Regions from separate parts of the Nocardioides ureilyticus genome, predicted to be linked through region 1. Evidence: predicted binding sites of a transcription regulator. Region 1 holds the regulator's gene; the other holds the start of a gene.

The links. Region 1 encodes LexA, which represses DNA repair genes until DNA is damaged. Its sites were predicted from a motif close to TCGAACANNTGTTCGA; they were not measured.
Region 2: a site for LexA is predicted at 3,405-3,420, ahead of ACSMHG_RS17500 (HNH endonuclease signature motif containing protein). Genes of this name have one in related genera too.

What each region holds. Positions count from the first base shown of each region.
Region 1 is NZ_JBNCOG010000015.1:62,388-68,850, forward strand. Features, by position in the region: gene ACSMHG_RS10420 (MXAN_6640 family putative metalloprotease) at 48-1,547, opposite strand; gene ACSMHG_RS10425 (phosphatase PAP2 family protein) at 1,574-2,347, opposite strand; gene lexA (transcriptional repressor LexA) at 2,437-3,174, opposite strand; gene ACSMHG_RS10435 (SDR family NAD(P)-dependent oxidoreductase) at 3,340-4,158, shown strand; gene ACSMHG_RS10440 (LysM peptidoglycan-binding domain-containing protein) at 4,526-4,927, shown strand; gene ACSMHG_RS10445 (hypothetical protein) at 5,079-5,426, opposite strand; gene ACSMHG_RS10450 (ATP-binding protein) at 5,552-6,463, shown strand, end outside.
Region 2 is NZ_JBNCOG010000041.1:25,232-31,694, forward strand. Features, by position in the region: gene ACSMHG_RS17485 (O-acetyl-ADP-ribose deacetylase) at 1-231, opposite strand, end outside; gene ACSMHG_RS17490 (DNA topoisomerase IB) at 232-1,272, opposite strand; gene ACSMHG_RS17495 (Rv1443c family protein) at 1,383-1,853, shown strand; gene ACSMHG_RS17500 (HNH endonuclease signature motif containing protein) at 2,012-3,391, opposite strand; gene ACSMHG_RS17505 (hypothetical protein) at 3,788-4,621, shown strand; gene ACSMHG_RS17510 (hypothetical protein) at 4,790-5,815, opposite strand; gene ACSMHG_RS17515 (class I SAM-dependent methyltransferase) at 5,819-6,463, opposite strand, start outside.

The DNA.
Region 1 (6,463 bases):
CGGACGCCGGACGTTCCGGGCTCGGCCGGCAGCAGCCGGGCGCGCGCTCAGCGGCGTACGACGGCCTTCACCCGCGCGACCTGGTTGTCGTCCACCGGCACCCCCATGCAGGAGAACGGCGAGGACTTGGACCGCCAGCACTGCGAGCGGCCGCTGGCGTTGACCAGGGTCACCTCCACCGCGGCGACCTTGGCCCGGGTGAAGGGGACGGTGCGGCGGCCGGCGCCACTGCGGTCGAGCCGGATGGGAGTGGTCGTCGTGGAGCCGGACCGGGACACGACCGTGACCAGCGCGATGGACCCGCGGCTCAGGTCGGCCATGTCGACCCGGACGGCCAGCCGCCGGCTGCCCCGCTTGGGCAGGAAGCGGCCGGTGGCGGAGGCGAGGTGGTCCAGCTTCGTGGCGTACCAACCGCGCTTGCGGCTGAACCGGCCCAGCGGCGCGGTCGGGTAGCGGTTGGCGGCCCCCTCGGCGTAGGCCTGCGCCGGCCGGCGGTTGGCCACCGCGAAGGCGGCGTACGCCGCGCCGAGGCTGGTCCCGCGGGCGGTGAGCTCGCTGGCGACCGCCTGCAGGGAGTACTGCTTCGGGCCGCCGGGCGCGTCGTCCGCGCGCCGCCACATGTCCCGCACCAGGGTGGGCATGCCGCCCGCCTCGGTGTCGAACCGCTCGGTGAGGAAGCGGAAGAAGACCCATCCGCCGTACTCGTGGCCGTCCCCGTACTGGTCGAGCGAGCGCGCGGGGTGCGAGAGCGGGCTGGTGCCGAGGTAGCCCACGTTGTCGTCGACGTCGTCGAAGACCTCGTCCTCCGCCCAGGTGGCGGTGGCCTCCATGAACCAGCCGTCCTCCGCGACGTCGTAGCCGAACTGCACGGCGTGGAAGTACTCGTGCGCGGCGGTCACCTGCATGTTCTGCAGCGGCGTGCCGTGCCGGAACTGCGTCGGCGAGAAGTCGTCGTCGAGCACGCAGTAGGCAGAGGTGTCGTAGCGGCCGTCGGCCGGCGGCTGGTCGGGGCTGCAGTAGCCGTAGAGCTGCTCGGCGCCGACGTCCTGCAGGTAGATGTCGGGCAGGGCGTTCCCGCCGGCGCTGCCGTCGGGCTTGACCGGCCGGTAGCCCGCGTCGACGTAGGTCTGCTGGAGGCCCTCGACGGTGGCGATCACGGCGTCGACGTAGCCGGGCTCGACGTCGCTGGCGTTCCAGTGCAGGCAGATCGTGGCGGTGCACCGCGCCTGGCTGGTCGCCGGCCGCCGCAGCAGCGCGTCGGCGCGGGCCCGCTCGGCCCCGGTGAGGGTCGAGCGGCGCAGCGTGAGGTCGCGCAGCGCGAGGGTCGCGCTGGGGCCGCCGCGGCCCTCGAGCACCGCCTCGGCGCGGGCCAGGGCCCGGCGTGCGCTGGAGAGCGCCCGCGGCGTGGGCTCGGTCATGGGGCCGGTCGTGCGCTCGGCGACCGGACGGTCAGCCGACGCGCGGGGACCGGCTGCTGCCGGCGCCGCGAGGGAGGCGCCGGTCGCCAGGACCAGGGCAAGGGTGAGCAGGGGACGGGCAGCGCGCATGGGGGCTCCAGGTACGGCGGGGAGGGTCAGCCAACAGGAGCGGGGTGCTCGTGCGCATGCCTCGTACGGGTCATTCTCGGGGTCATCCACCGTGCGACGGCGAAACCCACGCCGATGACGGCCCAGCCGGCCAGCACGTCGAGGACCCAGTGGTTCCCGGTGCCGACGATCACCACCGCGGTGATCGCGGCGTGGGCCCATGCCAGGCCGTGCGCCCATCGGCTGCTGGAGTGGCGCTGGACGATGATGGCCACCCACAGCGCCCAGCCGGCGTGGAGCGACGGGAACGCCGCCAGCTGGTTGGTCAGCTCGCCGAGGCCCTGCGGCGCCGAGGCGTCGGAGCCCCACCAGCCCTCGGTCGCGTGGAGGGCGAGGACGTCGACGTACCCGTCGACGAAGCGGGGCGGCGCCATCGGCAGCATCAGGTAGAGCGCCAGGCCCACGGTGGTCGCGGCGACCAGCGCGCGTCGCTCGGGGACGTAGCGGCGGGGGCCCTTCCGGAAGAGCCAGACCAGGGCGCCGGCCGTGACGACGTAGTGCGCGGTCGCGTACCAGAAGCTCGACAGCAGACCCACCAGTCGGATCTCCACGAAGAGCTGGTTGAGGGCGAACTCCCAGTGCAGGCCGACGAGCCGCTCGACGTTCAGCAGCTCCTGGGCCCGGCTCAGTGCTGGCCCCATCGCGTCGTCGGCGAAGTGCCGGGAGACGCTGTAGGCGACGTAGAGGACCGCCAGCAGCGCGAGCTCGGCGAGCCCGCGCCGCAGGCGGGAGCGTCCGGTCGGGCTGGTGGAGGGAGGCACGCGCTTAGCCTCTCATCAAGACAGGTGATTAGGCATCAGGCTTGACCCTGACCTTCACCCGATCTCCCCAGCTCCGGCCCCGACCGGCCTCACATCCGGCGCAGGACCGCCGTCACCTTGCCGAGGATGGTGGCGTGGGTGCCGTCGATCGGCTCGTACGCCGCGTTGTGCGGCAGCAGCCAGACCTGGCCGTCCTTGCGCTGGAAGGTCTTCACCGTCGCCTCGCCGTCGATCATCGCGGCGACGATCTCGCCGTTGTTCGCCGTCGGCTGCTGGCGGATGACCACGTAGTCGCCGTGGCAGATCGCGGCCTCGATCATCGAGTCGCCGGCGACCTCGAGCAGGAAGAGCTGGCCGTCGCCGACGAGCTGCTTGGGCAGGGGGAAGACGTCCTCGACCCGCTCCTCGGCGAGGATCGGGCCACCGGCGGCGATCCGGCCGACCATCGGGACGTACTGCGCGGCGGGCATGGCGTCGCCCACGCCGGTCTCGTCGAAGGAGCTCTCGTCACCGCTGGAGATCGAGCGGCGGGTGGCCATCGCCTCGGGCAGGAAGACCTCGAGCGCCCGCGGGCGGTGGGGGTCGCGCTTGAGGAAGCCCTTCTCCTCCAGCACCTTCAGCTGGTGGGCCACGCTGGAGGAGCTGGTGAGGCCGACCGCCTCGCCGATCTCGCGCATGCTGGGCGGGTAGCCCCGGCTCTCCACGCAGTCGCGGATGTGGGTGAGGATCCGCGTCTGCCGCGGGGTGAGGCCCGTGACGCCGGGCGCACCGTCGGGCAGCTCGGAGACCTGGGGGCCGGGGTTGGTCGGGCCGGGGTTCTTCGCCATGGGGTGCCTTCCGGGGTGGGCGCGGGACGCGTGCTGCCGATGCAGGTGCTGATGAGTCTGGTGCGGGGTGCTGGCAGCACGGTAGTGACTCCCGGCCTGTCGTTCAAACATCTGTTCGAACGGGCGTGTCGGCGGCCCGCGCGGGCGGGTTGGCATGATCCGGTCATGGACGCCTCTCCCCGCCGTGCTGCCACCACTCCCGCCACTCCCAGCAGCGCCGTCGTCACTGGCGCGGCGCGCGGCATCGGCCGCGGGATCGCCGAGCTCATGGTCGCGCGCGGCTTCCGCGTCGTGGTGACCGACGTCGACGGCGAGGCGCTGGCGCGGACGGCGGAGGAGATCGGAGCGGCGGAGGCGGTGGTGCAGGACGTGCGCGACCCCGACTCGCACCGGCGGGTCGCCGAGGCCGCGGCCCGGCACGGCGAGCTCACCGCCTGGTTCGCCAACGCGGGCGTCGGGGACGACGGCGCGCTGGCCGACCTGGGCGACGACCAGGTCCGCAAGGTCGTCGAGGTCAACCTGCTCGGCGCGGCGTGGAGCATCCGGGCTGCGCTCGACGCGTTCGGGTCCAGCGGTGGCGACGTCGTGGTCACCGCCTCGCTGTCCGCCCTCGGGCCGGTGCCCGGGCTCTCCCTGTATGCCGCGACCAAGGCCGCGGTGGTCTCGCTCGCCTCGTCGGTCGCCCTGGAGGCCCCGCGCGGCGTGCGGGTCCACGCACTGTGCCCCGACGGCGTGGACACCGACATGGTCGCCGGCATGGACGACCGCGGGCTCGGCAAGCGGCTGGTGGCCTCGGGCGGCCGGCTGCTGACCGTCGAGGAGGTCGCCGCCGCGGCGGTCGACCTGGTGGGCAGTCGTCGTGTGGTGCGCACGGTGCCCGGCTGGCGCGGTGCGGCGATGCGCGCCGGCCAGCTGGCGCCGTCGCTAACCGGGCCGGTGCTCGCCGCCTTCGCCGCGCAGGGGAGGCGCCGGCTGCGGTCGTAGTCGGCCTCGGTCAGGAAAGGCGGGGAGGCGTCAGCATCCCAAGTTCACTTGGGATGCTGACGCTTCGCGGCTGTTGCAACACCCGAGGAGCGTCAGGGATGGCCGTGAGGCTCCCGCGCGCCCGGCGCCGCGGTGAGCAGCTCCCGGACACGGCACCTCCGCCCTGGGCTGTTCGAACATTTGTTCGCGCCGACCCTTGATTCGTTCGAACAGGTGCTCTAAGGTCGCACACATGTTCGATCGAACGTCTGCTCGATCGTCGCTCCGCCCCTCGCTCGCCGGCCGTTGTCGGTGGGGGCGGTTAGACATCGGGACGACCGAGATCGAGACGACCCGAGGCTGACCGCCACTTCCCCAGGAGGTCCCCATGAGCACCATCACCGTCAACGCTCCCCGCGCCACCCGCATCGCTCCCGCCCGCCGGGCCGGCGTCGGAGCCAGTGCTGGTGTCGGAGCCGGTGCAGGCGCCGGCGCGAGTGGTGTCCGGCTGACCCGCCGTGGCCGCCTGGTGGTGTTCCTGCTCGCCCTCACCGCCGTGCTCGCGGCCGGGATCTTCATCGCGGCGGGCTCCGTGGCCACGCAGGAGGCCGGCACGCCCGAGCCCACCGAGGTCGTGATGGTCGGGACCGGCGACACCCTGTGGGGGATCGCCTCCGACCTCGCCGAGGACGGTGACGTCCGCGCCATGATGGAGCGGATCGAGCGACTCAACGCCCTCGACTCCGCGGTCCTCGACGCCGGCCAGCGCCTCCGCGTGCCCGTCGAGTAGTCGACACACCACAGACTCCGTCAGCCGCTTCGACCCCGGCTGACGGGCCGGGGAAGACAGGGGCGGGGCCGGGCACGGCCCCGCCCCTGCGGCATCTCCGGGCACTCCCGCGCGGGCGCGGGTACGTCCTTCCCGTCCTCCGGTGACCAGGTCAGCGCGAGGCTCGCCGGCCCCCGGGCGCGACAGGGGTCCGTTCGCGCTCGGCGTCACGGAGCGGCGGGGGAGGAGAGGTGATGCCCATGGCGCGCAGCAGTCGCGCCACGAGCATCAGGCCGACGAAGAGGCAGGCGACCGCGCCGACCGAGGCCAGCGCGAGGAACCACCACGCGTTCGACTCGCCGCCCCGGGCGCTGGCGCCGAAGTCGATCGCGGCGTAGACGAGATAGCCCCACGCGACCACCAGGACCGTGATCCCCACTGCGAGCAGCAGCAGGCGCGGCTGCAGGCCGGTACGGCGCTTCGCGCCCCGGCGCGCGCCTGCTCGCTTGCCCTGACCCACGCGCACCATTGTCACCGATCCGGGGTGTCCATGGGGCCGGACCCGCGGGCTTCGTCGGGAGTGCGTGGTCCGGCAGGCAGGTCGCCCCGCGACGGGCGGGCTGCCGAGGGTTTACCCTTTCGGGCGTGCACGGCGAGGTGGGGAGATCGCCGGCGCGGATCGAGCACTCGGACGCGTCGGGAGGTCCGCTCGCCCGTCTGGCCGACGCGGTCCGCGCGGCGCACGACGTCGACGAGATCGCGGTCGCGACGCTCGGGGTCGTGGCCGACCTGCCCGGCGTGTGCCGGGTGGCCCTCGCGCTCAGTGAGGGCGGGGGGCGCCGGCTCCGGTTCGTCGACAGCCTGCGGGTGGAGCAGGACCCCGAGGTCGAGTGGTGCCACATCGACGCCTACGACGACGTCCCGCTCACCACGGTCGTCCGCTCCGGCGAGGTCGTCCACGGCTCCCTCGAGTCCTTCGGCGACCGGTACGCCGCCCTGGTCAAGGTTCAGCGAGAGCTCGGCGTCGGCGCGCTGGCGGCGCTGCCGCTGCCCGGCACCGGTTCCCCGATCGGTGGCCTGTTGGTCTACGCCGGTGCCGACCACGAGTTCTCCGCCAGCCAGCTGGAGCTGCTCGAGGGCGCGGCCCGCCGCGCCTCCGACGCCATCCGTCGGGTACGGCTGGTCTCGGGTCGGCAGGGCTCGGACGCCGTCCCGGAGGAGCCGGTGATCCCCGAGGGGGCCCTGACCACCAGCGTGCTCCTCGAGGGCGACCCCCGGGCGACGGCGGCCGCTCGCCGGTTCCTGCGCCAGCACCTGCAGGCGTGGGGCGTGCCTGACGACGCGATCGGCGACGCCCAGCTCTGCCTCTCCGAGCTGGTCACCAACGCCGTCGTCCACGCCGGCACCGCCTCGGAGCTGCGGGTGGTGCTTGACGCCGGTCTGCTGACCGTCACCGTCCGCGACCTCGGCGGCCTGGGCCGCCCCGCCAGGGACGAGCCCAAGCCGTCGGGCGACACCGACCCGCTGCGCGTCTACGGCCGCGGCCTGCAGCTGGTC
Region 2 (6,463 bases), on a different contig from region 1:
GACGTGGATGACCCAGCGTGCCGGCATCCGACCGGCCGTGGTCCAGCCGGCATCGCCCGTGGCGAGCCCGCGGGGGAAGCGCCGCTCGCAGTCGGCGAGGACCTCCGGTCCGCCGGCCCGGTGGATGGCGCCGTCGACACCGCCACCGCCGCGCATCCGCCGGTTCGCGGCGTTGACGACCGCGTCCACGTCCTGGGTGGTGATGTCGCCCTCGACCACGGTGATCTGCACTCAGCTCGCCTCCGCTTCCCGCTCGTCCTGCTCGTCCGGCTCCCCTCGCAGCAGCCGCAGCGTGGCCCGCTCCAGGGCCGCCTGGCGCTCGTCGGGATTGTCGTACTCGCGCCCGGTGGCCGCGGCGATCGTGCGGCCCGCCTCGTAGGACTCGATCACCCGGGGGTCGACGTAGGAGGACCGCGCCAGGGTGGGGGTGTTCCCGAGGAACTGCGAGACTTCCTTCATCGCGCCGGAGACCGCCCGCTTCCGCGAGGCCTTGCTCTCGCCGTGCTCCGGCGTCTCGGCGAGCGCGGCGGCCGCCAGCACGGTGGCGTGCCAGGTCCTGAAGTCCTTCGCGGTGGCCTCGAGCCCGGTCGAGGACCGGACGTACTCGTTGACCAGGGTCGGCAGCAGGTCACGCCAGGAGCGGCCGTCCCTGTACGACAGCAGGCGGCCGCCGGCGCCCCGGCGCCGGCGCATCGCCTCGATGGCCTCGACGACGACCGCGTCGTCGATCTCGATGCGGTGGTCCACGCCGGACTTGCCGGTGAACGCGAAGACCAGCCGGTCCTGCTGGCGGCGGACGTGGCGCCGCTCGAGCGTGGTGAGGCCGAAGCTGCCGTTGGTGTCGGCGTAGACGTCGTTGCCGATGCGGAAGTAGCCGAGGTCGAGGAGGCGCACGGCCGCGGCGCAGGCCCGCTCCAGCGGCATGCCCTCCTTGCCGAGGTCGGCGACCACGAGCGCCCGGGCGTCGGCCAGCGCCTCGCCGAACTCCAGCATCCGCTCGAACTTCTCGGCGTCGCGCCGCTCGCGCCAGACCGGGTGGTAGAGGTACTGCCGGCGGCCGGCGTCGTCGGTGCCGACGGCCTGCAGGTGCCCGTTGGGGTAGGGCGTCACCCAGACGTCCTTCCACGCCGGAGGGATGACCAGGTCGCGGACCCGCTGGGCGTCCTCGTCGGAGAGCCGCTGGCCGTGCTGGTCGAGGTAGACGAAGCCCTTGCCGGCGCGGCGCCGCGTCCACCCGGGCTGGTCCGGGGAGGTACGGCGGAGACGGGGCATGCCGCGACGGTGACCGCGCCGGGCCACGACCAAACTCCGCCGGGCCCGAGCGAACGGCGCCATGATGTGGCGCGGGTCGGCAGCGGAGATCAAGGCTGGAGGAGCGACGGTTGAGGACGAGGACTGTTGAGAACTACGTGGACGTGCCGGCAGCCGCTGCGGCCGTATGGGAACGAGTGACCCACCCCGATGGCATCAACCACGAGATGCGGCCTTGGATGACGATGAGCATGCCGCGCCGAGCGGCCGGGATGACGGTGGCGTCACTCCCTCTCGGACAGCCCATCGGCCGAGCGTGGCTCCGGCTGTTCGGCCTCGTCCCCTTCGACTTCGACCACCTGACAGTGGTCGAGGTCGAGACGGGCGTCCGGTTCCTGGAGCGCTCGACCATGGTGACGTTCCGCCGGTGGGAGCACGAGCGGACCCTGACACCTGTGGCGGGCGGCACTCGGGTGCATGACCGCGTGACCCTGCAGCCCCGCCTTCCGATCCCCGGCCTAGCGGTCGTTCTCTCGCGCGTCGTGGACGCCTTCTTCAAGCATCGGCACCGCCGACTGCAGGAGCACTTTGCCGTTCGCTGATCGCCGGAAGCGCCCGCCACGGTTCCTATGCCCCCCGTCACGCCCGCTGTTCGCGCACGTGCATCAGCGGATCCCGGGGCCCGGCTTGCCCGGGCGTGGCTGTGCCCCCGCCGGGTGGTGCTGCGGCGGGGGGTGGGGCGGGGTGTGGGGCGGGGTGGCTAGTGGTCGGGTGGTTCGCCGGCCACGGGTCTGGCCTCGGGCCTGGTCTCGGGTCTGGTCTTGACTGGGCCGAGACCGTCGTGGTGGTGGTGATGCCGGTTGGCGTCGTGGGTGCCGGTGGGGTCGACGAGGTAGCGCAGTCGGTGCGGGCTGGTCCACAGGTAGGTGCCGGCCACGAGGGGCTCGTAGGTCCAGCCGCCGTGGGTCTTGATCCGGTGGTGGCGGGTGCACAGCAGCGCGATGTTGCACGAGCAGGTCGGTCCACCCCGGCCATGGGCGAGGACGTGGTCGTGCTCGCACCGGGTGGCGGGTCGGGTGCAGTGCGGGAAGACGCAGTGGTGGTCGCGCAGCCCGACGTGGTCCTTGAGCCGGTCGGGCACCTCGTAGCCCTCGACGTGGACCCGGCCCTCGAGGTCGATGACCGGCTTGATCGTGACCCTCGCGGCGTGCGTGCACCACTCGGCCAACTGCCCGGCGAGCACGAACGACCGGGTGTTCTCCACCCGCACCACCGGGCCCACCTCGCCGGCAGCCACCTGGCTGCCCTCACCGTCGGCGTGGTCGGGTGTGGGCGCCTGGTGGACGTGGACCACCAGCGGCGCGGGGTCGGTGTCGTAGGTCAGGGTCAGGTCGCGGCGGGCCATCTCGCCCAGTGCCCGGGCCCGGCGCGCGCCCTCGAGGTCTTGGGAGCCGAGGGCGGCGAGCACCGCGGCGCCCTTGGTCACCGCCTCCTCGAGGTAGAGGGCGTCGGCGACGTCGAGGGTCGCCATCACCTCGACGTGGCCGTCGAAGGAGAGCTGGCGGGTCTGGATGCTCACGTGCCGCGCCTCGGCCTGCTCGAGGCGTCGGGTCTCCGCGGCGTCGGGGTCGAACCGGACCTCGGCCTCCTCGACCAGCCGCTGCAGCGCGGCCACACCGATGGTGGCCGCGACCGGGGCGAGGTGCCGGTCGACGAACTCCGCGCCCGCCTCCGGTAGCGCCATGGTCCGCCGGGCCACCAGCCGCGCCTTCCAGGCCGGGACCTGCACCCGGGTGACGCGCTCCCAGAGCCTGGGCAGGCGGTAGCGCAGCTCCAGGGCCTCGCCGAGGTAGGCGCGGCCGGTGTCGGTGGACATGCCCAGCGCGGCGGCGAACTCCTCGACCGCGAACTCGCTGACCATCGGGGCGCCCTCGCCGGCCAGGCCGACGACCTGGTCCCCGAACGCAGCCGACCACGCCGCGGTTCCCACGTGCTCCGCGGGGTGCTGGAGGCACCACTGCACCGCCAGCTCCAGCTGCTCGGCCTCGGCACGGTCCGCCGCCCGGCGCCGTTCCCGGACCGCGGTGAGCACACGGGACGGGGTGTCCAGCTGCTGCTCGAAATCCGCGGCCAACGTCATGGCCTAAGTTTACTCGAACTCCTGTTCGAGTGCCAGTGGGTTGCGCTCGCCTGTGCAGGACGTTCCGGTGCGACGGATTCGTGGTCTCGACAAGCTCGACCACCGAGCCGGGCTCGACCGCCGGACGACCTTGTGGTCTCGACAAGCTCGACCACCGAGCCGGGCTCGACCACCGAGCCGGGCTCGACCACCGAGCCTGGCCCGATCATCGAGCCCTTCCGCAGCTGGGAACGGGCGTGCGGGGGCCGACGTCCTAGGAACGTGAACCCGACCACTCCCGCGGCGCGACGCGCAGCCGGCCTGCTCCTACTCCTGCTCCTGCTCTTGGGGTCGACGGCGTGCGCGGCCACTGAGGAGGTGGACGAAGCGGGGTCCCAGTCCCGGAGCACGGCATCGGTGTCCAGCGAGGCGGTTCCCGAGGCGTGCCTCGACACCGCGGAGGCCCGGCGCACGAGCATCGAGGGGACCGCGGTCTGGGCACGGTTCTGCCCGGGACCGCAGGGACGTACGGCGCACGCCGAGGTGCCGTCCGACGCCCTCACCACCCACCTGGACATCGTCGACGACCTGGAGGTCCTCGACCCGGAGGAGACCTCCGCGGGAGAACGCTGTGACGGGTCGTGGGGCCGCACCTACCGCGTGCAGGTCGGGTACGCCGACGGCCGGGTTGCGACCGTCGTCGGGTCCACCGACCCCGGCTGCGCTGGGACGCTGCACGGATCCGGAGCGCTCGTCGACGGACCGGACGGGCTCGGCGTCTACGGAGCGTTCATGACGGCGTTCGGGAGCCAGTACGCCGACGCCTTCGGGCACTCCCCGAGCGACGTACCACTCGCCTGCCCGGAGGACCCCCGCAAGCCGGACAGCGTCGACGTCGACGGTGAGTCGGCGTCGCTCGACACCGGCTACCTGCTCGGCCGGCGACAACCCATGCTGATGCCACTGCCAGCGGTGCGCGGGATCGTCTGCAGGTGGCGGCACGGGGCCGAGGGCGAGGAACCCAGCGTCCGTGAGCTGACCGCCGACGAGGCCGAACGGGTGCGCATCGGCCTCCACGCGGTCGCCGTCGGCATGGTCGACTGCGCGGCCAGCCCCGAGCCGACCTACACCGCCGTCGTCGAGGACCGGACCGGCACCCGGCGCGCGGTCACGATCGTCGAGTCGGAGTGCTCGACCGTCATCCGCAGCGACGAGGGCTACGGACTGGGGTTCCCCTGGCTCGACCGGTGACGCGATCGTCGAGCGGCGGGCGACTTTGTGGCCTCGACAGGCTCGACCACCGAGCCGGGCTCGACCACCGACCAACACCGTGGTCTCGACAGGCTCGACCACCGAAAGCAGCCTGCTCGACCACCGAGTCGGGCTCGACCGCCGACCCCGGCTCGACCAGCAGCCTCGTCAGCGCGGGCGCAGGGAGCGACCGAGGAGCAGCAGCGCGCCGAGGGCGACGAACCCGCCCACGAACCACGGCCAGGCGGGGCGGTCGGCATCGCCGACCTCGGTGAGGTCGTTGCCGAGGCCCTCCCCCGGCGAGCCGGCGTCCGCACCTGGAGAGGCGTCGGGCTGGGGCTCTGGCGTCGGCGTCGGCGTCGGCTCCGGCTCGGCCGGCGACACCGCCTCGCGCACGCGGCCCGGCAGCGGGATCCGCAGCACCGGCTGGCGCACCCCCTCGCTGCTGACGAAGACCCGCCCGCGGTCGTCGACGGCGAGCCCCTCGCCCTGCTCCTGCTCCGGCAGCGGGATCTCGGCGAGGGGGTCCATCCCGGGCCAGGTGTAGACGACGATCCGGACGTAGTCGCGCAGCACCACGTGCTCACCACCCGGGAAGAACGCGCCGTCGGTCGCCAGGCCGAGCTGGGACGTCGCGCCAACCGGCCGGAGCTCGTTGGGACGGCCGGGCGACAGCCGGGCCGGGGCCTGCAGGACCGTCCCGCCGAAGACGGTCTTGGTGACCACGAGCAGCCGGCCGGTCCTCGGGTGGGCCAGCAGCGTCTCGGCGTCGGTGGGGCCGTCGGGCAGCACCAGCTCGTACGTCGCAGCGTCGGTCGCGTCGATCGGCCCGCGCCCCACCGGCACCTTCGTCACGGTCACCGACGGGCGGTTCCCCGGGTTGTCGCCGATGTCGCCTACCCACACCGACCCGTCGCCGGCCGGGGCCAGCGCCTCCACGTCGACCGGCTCCTCGGCCCACGTCGTGACGCCGACCGTCTCCCCCGTCTCGGGGTCGACGGTGAAGACCCGGCCGGTGTCGCCGGAGTCGTTCGTGGTGACGAAGAGGCCGTCGACCACCACCAGGCCGCTGGACTCCACGATGCGCGGGTCCTGGAAGGCGAACGCCGCGTCCGCGTCCGCGCCGGCCGGCGCGGCCACCGCCGCCAGGAGGAACGGCACCGGCAGGAGAGCCGCGAGCACCCGGTGGAGCACGGCTCAGTCCTGCCCAGGCGCGTGCTGCTCGTGCAGCCCCAGCAGCTCGGCCAACCGCGGGCGGACCGACCAGGTGGCGACCAGCTCGTCGTACTCCTTGCGCACGCCACCGCCCTTGACCGGGGAGCCGGTGCGGACGGCGCGGAGCATGGTGTTGCGCGGGGTGTGCTGGGACTCCACGAACTGCACCACGTCGACCCGGTACCCCTGGATCCGCATCAGGGCCGCGCGCAGGCCGTCGGTGAGGGTGTCGGCGAGCCGCTCGCGGAGGATGCCGTGCCGGGTGAGCAGCGCGTACGGCGACGGGGTCGGCGCCTTGCGCAGCTGGGCGGCGATGTCGTGGTGGCAGCACGGCGCGGCGAGCACCAGCTGCGCGCCCCACTCCACCGCCCGGGCGAGCGCCTCGTCGGTGGCCGTGTCGCAGGCGTGCAGGGCCAGCACGACCTCCGGCGCCGGGTCGAGCACCGCCCCGGAGATGGAGCCGACCACGAACTCCGCCTCGACGCCGAGCTCGGCCGCCACGGCGCTGTTGTGCTCGCGCGACTGCTCCTTGACGTCGACGCCGGTGACCACGACCGGGAGCCGGCGCACCTCGGTGAGGTACCGCTGCGCGGCGAAGGTGAGGTAGGCGTTGCCGCACCCCATGTC